3 regions of the Bordetella sp. H567 genome follow, and region 1 is predicted to be linked to each of the others. Evidence: predicted binding sites of a transcription regulator. Region 1 holds the regulator's gene; each other region holds the start of a gene.
The links. The regulator LexA, encoded in region 1, represses DNA repair genes until DNA is damaged. The targets are predictions, from matches to a motif close to ACTGTATNNNNATACAGT.
Positions count from the first base shown of each region.

Region 2: the regulator LexA is predicted to act here: its motif matches at 1,141-1,158, upstream of imuA (translesion DNA synthesis-associated protein ImuA).
Region 3: the regulator LexA is predicted to act here: its motif matches at 1,315-1,332, upstream of AKI39_RS07460 (ATP-dependent helicase).

Region 1 is NZ_CP012334.1:3,436,310-3,438,571, reverse strand. Features, by position in the region: gene lon (endopeptidase La) at 1-886, shown strand, start outside; gene lexA (transcriptional repressor LexA) at 944-1,594, opposite strand; gene AKI39_RS15410 (amino acid aminotransferase) at 1,794-2,262, opposite strand, start outside.
Region 2 is NZ_CP012334.1:2,112,706-2,114,967, reverse strand. Features, by position in the region: gene AKI39_RS09590 (DUF1326 domain-containing protein) at 1-157, shown strand, start outside; gene AKI39_RS09585 (DUF2182 domain-containing protein) at 141-995, shown strand; gene imuA (translesion DNA synthesis-associated protein ImuA) at 1,214-2,035, shown strand; gene AKI39_RS09575 (Y-family DNA polymerase) at 1,965-2,262, shown strand, end outside.
Region 3 is NZ_CP012334.1:1,642,217-1,644,478, reverse strand. Features, by position in the region: gene AKI39_RS07460 (ATP-dependent helicase) at 1-1,236, opposite strand, end outside; gene AKI39_RS07455 (PA2169 family four-helix-bundle protein) at 1,431-1,880, shown strand; gene AKI39_RS07450 (LysR family transcriptional regulator) at 1,862-2,262, opposite strand, start outside.

The sequences.
Region 1 (2,262 bases):
GATTGACGAATCCGCGCTGCGGGACATCGTGCGGTACTACACGCGCGAGGCCGGTGTGCGCGCGCTTGAGCGCGAGGTCGGCAAGATCTGCCGCAAGGTCGTCAAGCAATTGCTGACGGAACGCGATGCCAAGGCCAAGTCGGATGCCAATGGCGAAGCCAAGCCGATCGCCGTTACCTCGGAGAACCTGAACGACTATCTGGGTGTGCGTCGCTATAACTTTGGCATGGCGGAAAAGGAAAACCAGGTGGGGCAGGTGACCGGCCTGGCCTGGACGGAGGTGGGTGGCGATCTGCTGACCATCGAAGTTGCCGATATGCCGGGCAAGGGCGCAATCCAGCGTACGGGTTCGCTCGGGGACGTAATGAAGGAGTCGGTCGAAGCGGCGCGTACCGTCGTGCGCTCGCGCGCCCGCCGGCTGGGTTTCGCCGACAGCGTCTTCGAAAAGCGGGATATGCACGTGCACGTACCGGAGGGTGCCACGCCCAAGGACGGCCCGTCGGCGGGTATCGCCATCACGACGGCCATGGTCTCGGCGTTGTCCGGCATCCCGGTGCGGGCAGACGTTGCGATGACGGGGGAAATCACCCTGCGCGGCGAGGTGCTGGCCATCGGCGGCCTGAAAGAAAAGCTGCTGGCCGCGCACCGTGGCGGTATCAAGACGGTGTTGATACCCGAGGAAAACGTCAAGGACCTGGCGGAGATCCCGGACAACGTGAAGAACCAGCTGGAGGTCGTTCCGGTTCGCTGGATCGACAAGGTGCTGGAACGTGCCTTGGAGCGTATGCCCGAGCCTATTTCGGAAGAAGAGGCGAAGGACAAGCCCTTGGTGACGCCGGCCGCCACGTCCGCGTCGGACTCCGTGGACCCGGTCATCAAGCACTGATCCGCGCCGACCGTTCGTGATCGTAAGGGCCTGCAGCGCAAGCTGACAGGCCCTTTTCTAGTGCAGGGCCTGTGTGCGGATAAGGCCGACCGCGATGCCCTCCAGGGCGAATTCCTGGCCGGGCTGTACTACGATGGGTTGGAAGTCCGGATTTTCCGGCAGCAGTTCGATACGGCCGCCGTGGCGGTGCAGTCGCTTGACGGTAACGTCTTCGTCGATGCGGGCGACCACGATCTGCCCCTCCCGCGCTTCGCTGGCCTTCTTGACGGCGAGCAGGTCCCCGTCGAGGATTCCCACGTCGCGCATGCTCATCCCACGGACCTTGAGCAGGTAGTCCGGACGCTGGGCGAAAAGGGCCGGGTCCACGCCTACGTCCCTTTCCACATGCTCCGCGGCCAGGATGGGGCTGCCCGCGGCAACTCGTCCCACCAGCGGCAGCATCAATTGGGCGAGGGCGGGGATCGGCAGCATGGCTTGCCCGCTTTCACCACGCGCTTCTTTCAGGCGGATGCCGCGGGAGGCGCCCGCGGTGAGTTCGATCGCCCCTTTGCGGGCCAGGGCCTTCAGGTGGTCTTCCGCGGCGTTGGGCGAGCGGAACCCCAGTGCCTGGGCGATTTCCGCGCGGGTCGGAGGAAAGCCGGTACTGGAGACTGCCTGGCGTATGAGGTCTAGGATCTGCTGTTGGCGTTCGGTAAGTTTGCTGGCCATTGCGGGTTCCTGGTTCCCTGTATGGATATACAGCTCCGCATTTTGGGGGACGCAGCTTCAAAACGCAAGGGGTCTGGGGCGATGGCAACGCAAGACGCCAAAAAGAATGGGGCCAGCGGCCCCATTCTTCGTTCCGGTCCACGCGTGCTGCCCGGCTCTGATCCGGTATGCCGGCGCGGTACCTGGATATGCGTATCGCCTAGTTTTTCAGCACGGCGGCGATACCCTTGGCGGCGGCGTCGATATTCTGGCTGTTCAGCGCGGCCACACAGATGCGCCCACTGGAAACCGCATAGATCCCATGCTCGTCGCGCAGCCGATCGACCTGGGCGGACGTCAAGCCGGAATACGAGAACATGCCGCGTTGCTGAAGGACGAAGCTGAAATCCTGCTGCGCGCCGTGTTCCTTGATCTTTTCGACCAATTGCCGCCGCATCAAGCGAATGCGATCGCGCATGCCGCCCAGCTCTTGCTCCCAGAGCGCGAACAGTTCAGGCGTGTTCAACACCGTGGAAACGATGGTGCCGCCGTGGGTGGGCGGGTTGGAATAGTTGGTGCGGATGACGCGCTTGAGTTGGCTGAGCACGCGCGCGGCTTCATCCTTGCTGCCCGCGATGACGGTCAGCGCGCCGACGCGTTCGCCGTACAGCGAAAACGATTTGGAAAAC
Region 2 (2,262 bases), 1.3 Mb from region 1:
GACGACGCTGACGGACACGATATTCTCGACGGTGCCCGGCGCGCCGGTCTTCGTCGGCAAGGCGCCCACGTACCGGTCCAGGAACAAGGCGCTGGGCATCGACGTCGACATCAAGAACCATAATGCCCTGCAAAGCATCTTTGTGTTCGACGGATAAGCCCGGCCGCGGGCGCTGGCTACCGTACCCGGCGCCGCCCGGCAGCCGGCCCCACCGCCGTGTCTTCCTGCCGGTCCTGCTGGCGCTGGCCGCATTATCGTGGGCAACCCTGTGGGCCTGGGCGCGCAGTCCGTATGGGCGCTACCTGGAACACGATGACTGGACGACAACGGGATCCGCGGCCTTCCTGTGTCGCACCATTCCCGGCGGCGAGGTGCTGGTCCCGATCGTCCTCTACGCCGCCGCCTGGGTGCTCATGATCGCGGCGATGATGCTGCCGACCATCCTGCCCCTGCTTGCCCTCTTCGACAGGCTGACGGCCGGACGGCGGGACCACGGCCGCCTGCTGATATTGCTGGGCGTGGGCTACATGGCCGCGTGGGCCGCATTCGGCGCGCTGTCGCAGGGTCTGCACGCGGGTTTGCTGTCGCTCCTGGCCAGCACCCCTGCGCTTGCCTGGAATGGCTGGCTGATCGGCGTCGCCTGCGTCGCCCTGGCGGGCGCATTCCAATTCAGCCCGCTCAAATACCGATGCCTGGATAAATGCCGCGCGCCGCTGGGTTTCATCATGCGGCACTGGCGCGGCGGATCGCCGGCGCGGCACGCCTTCGTGCTGGGCGCGCATCATGGCCTGTACTGCGTGGGCTGCTGCTGGGCGCTGATGCTGGTGATGTTCGCCGTCGGCATGGGCAGCCTGGGCTGGATGCTGGTATTGGCCACCGCGATGGCGATCGAAAAAAACCTGCCCTGGGGCCGCCGCATCAGCGCCCCCCTGGGCGTCGCGCTGATGGGATGGGCGGTGGCCATGGCGGCGAACGGCATCGCCAACGGGGTTTGACGGGGGCGCAAGGTCGCATCCCAGGCGGGTTGGCGGGGTCGATAGCGGCTCCGCCTGGCCCCCTCGACCGGCCGGAGCGGGGCTTGCTTCGCCCTCCTCTGCCGTAGCGGCGCGCAGAAATGTGGCGGTGGCTCCCCACGTTTTTACTGTATATTTGTACAGTGAAAATCCACGCCCGGCGCTGAACCCGCCGGGCGTTTCCGCCTTGCTCCGTCGTCATGTCCAGGCTTTCCTCGCCGCCTCCTGAACACATCCATCCCGCCCTGTGGCGGGGGACGCAGCTTGCGCGGGCGGCGCGCGCCGCGGTGCCGACGGGTTATCCGGTGCTGGGGCAGGAATTACCCGGGGGCGGCTGGCCGCCGGGGGCCTTGAATGAACTGCTGCTGCCGCGGCCCGGCATCGGGGAAATGCGGTTGCTGCAACCGGCGCTGCGGGCACTGGCCCCGGAAGGCAGCATCGTACTGGTGCAGCCCCCCTGCGTGCCGCATATCGCGGCATGGACCAGCTGGGGGCTGGATCCCGCGCGGCTGCTGTGGGTAAATCCCGCCCGGCCGGCGGATGCCCTGTGGGCGGCGGAACAGGTGTTGAAAAACGGTGGCTGTGCCGCCCTGCTTTGCTGGCTGCCGCAGGCCAGGCCGGAAGCCCTGCGGCGGCTGCACCTGGCGGCGCAGGCGGGCGCCACCTTGTTCTTCTGCCTGCGGCCGGCGCGCGCGCTGGCGCAGGCCTCGCCGGCGCCCTTGCGGCTGTCGCTGGCACCCGCGGGAGATGCCTTGCGAGTGGATATCGTCAAGCGCCGCGGGCCGGTATGCAGCCATCCCCTGTTCATCGCGCTGGAACGATCCCGCTCCCTGTCGCAGGAAACGCTGCCTGCCGAAGCGCCGGAAACATCGCACGCCGCATCGCAAGAAGCCGCCCCCTCCGCGCCGATCGATACGCAGCCTCTCGCGCACGACCTTGTTTTGAATACCCATGCAACTCTGGATCGCGATACACCTGCCGAGGCTGGCGCTGGACGCCCTGCATCCGCCGTGGCCGCTTGACGCCACGGCATGCGCGGTGATCGAGCACGAATGCGTCATGGCGCTGACGCCGGCCGCGGCTGCCCACGGCATCCGCCTGGGCATGCGCCGGGCGGGCGCCAACACACTGGCGCCGCACGCCATCCTGCTGGATCGCGCCCCCGCGGCCGAAAGCGCCGCGCTGGAAGGCGCCGCGCTGGCGCTGCTGCAATATACGCCCGACGTCGCGCTGGGCGATCAGGACAGCC
Region 3 (2,262 bases), 1.8 Mb from region 1:
TTCCAGGAAGCGCAGCCCACCGAACTTGACGAAGGGAATATTCCGGCGTGTCAGCTCCAGCTCCACTGCGGCGCTGTGGCCAGAGGCGCGGAACAGCACGGCCTGGGATTTCAGCGTGGCGCCGGCTTCACGCTGCGCCAACACCTGGTCCGCCACCCAGCGGGCCTGGCCGGCTTCATCGCTGACCGTGACCAGCTTGGGACGGTTCGACGACTTGCGCTCGGTCCACAACTGCTTGGCGTGGCGTTCCCGCGCGAGCGCGATGACCGCGTTGGACGCATCCAGGATGGGCTGTGTCGAACGGTAGTTGCGTTCCAGCGTGACCACTTTGGCGGGCGCGCCGAATTGCGCGGGGAAATCCAGGATGTTGCGCACCGTCGCGGCGCGGAAGGAATAGATGGCCTGCGCGTCGTCGCCCACCACCGTCAGCCCACGGCCGTCCGGCTTCATCGCCAGCAGGATGGCGGCCTGCAGGCGATTGGTGTCCTGGTATTCGTCCACCATGACGTGATCGAAGCGGCCGCCCACGTCGCCCGCGATGTCGGGGTGGGCCATCATTTCCGACCAATAAAGCAGCAAGTCGTCGTAGTCCAGGACCTGCTGGGCCTGCTTGGCTTCCACGTAGGCGCGGAACAGGCGCTTGAGCTGTTCTTCCCACTGCGCGCACCAGGGATAGACTTCCTTCAGGATACCGTCCAGCGGCGTCTGGCTGTTCACCACGCGTGAATAGATGGACAGGCAGGTGCCCTTCAGCGGAAAACGCGATTCGGTGGACGAGAGCCCCAGTTCGTGGCGCAGCATGCCCATCAGGTCTTCGGAATCGCCGCGGTCGTGGATGGTGAAGGACTCGGCCAGGCCGATGCGCGGGGCGAACTCGCGCAGCAGGCGCGCGCCGATGGCGTGGAACGTGCCGGCCCATGGCAGGGCGGGAGGTACGTGGCCGGCGCCCAGCCGCAGCACCTTCTGCAATACCGCCCCGGCCCGTCTTTCCATTTCGATGGCCGCGCGCCGCGAGAACGTCAGCAGCAGCATGCGCTGCGCGTCCGCGCCCTTCAGGATCAGGTTGGCGACGCGATGGGCCAGCGTGCTCGTCTTGCCCGATCCCGCCCCGGCGATGACCAGCAGCGGGCCGCCCCCCGCCGGCCCGGCGCCATATTCGGCGGCTTCGCGCTGGCTGGGGTTCAATTCCGCAAGCGGATCGGGCGCTTCGGCGCCGGTGGCGGGGCGTTCGGACATGGGCGGGCGAGACGGGCTGGAGCCGCGTCGTGGATGGGCAGGCGCCGCCAACAAGACGGCGCGACAGGCCGCCATGATACTGGATAAAACCTCAGTCCGTCCGGGAGCCGCCCATGGGTACGGGGTTTGCGGAATGCCCCTGTGTGCGCGTCCGCGGAAGGCGGCGCGCGGTTTTACTCACCAAGGAGAATGCCATGGCCGATCGTATCGTCAAACTGCTGAACGACCTGACCGAAACCAGCAAGAACGGAGAAAAGGGTTTTCTGGCGGCCGCCGAAGACACCAAGGACCCGGAACTGCGGGGACTTTTCCAGAACCGTGCGAACGACTGCGCGGCCGGCGCGGCTGAGCTGCAGGCCATCGTCTCGCGGCTGGGCGGCAAGCCCGAAACCGGCGGCAGCGTGGCCGGCGCCGTGCATCGCGGATGGGTCAACCTGAAGGCCGCCGTCACCGGCCGCAGCGACGCCGCCATCCTGGAAGAATGCGAACGCGGCGAGGACGTCGCCAAGCACGATTACACCAACGCCTTGCGCGAGCCCCTGCCGGAGGACATCCGCGCGGTGGTGCAAAGGCAGTATGAAGGCGTGTTGCGCAATCACGACCAGATCCGGGCGCTGCGCGACCGCTATCGTGCCAGCACCTGACGCGCCATATCGTTCCCGATGCGCGTTGGACGCCGCTGCGAAAGCGGCGTTTTTTTCGGCGTTTTCATGTGCATGCCCGCCACCGCCGTGAAGACCGCGGCGAAGTGCTCCACCAGCGGGGGCACGGGACGTCCCGCCGGGGTGATGCAGTAGTAGTTCAGCGCCAGGACGGGCTCCATCGTCACGAACCGTACGCGCCAACGCGATCGCGCCACGGCCGCGAAAGAGGGCACGATGGCTTGGCCCAACCCCGCTTCCACCATCGCCATGGCGGTTTCCAGGTGAGTCACGGTGCGGCCCTTCGGCGCATCGGCCGGCGTGATATGCAGGCGCCGGTCGACCAGCTGCTGGATGGGATTGTCGCGCGGCAGCGAAATCAGGT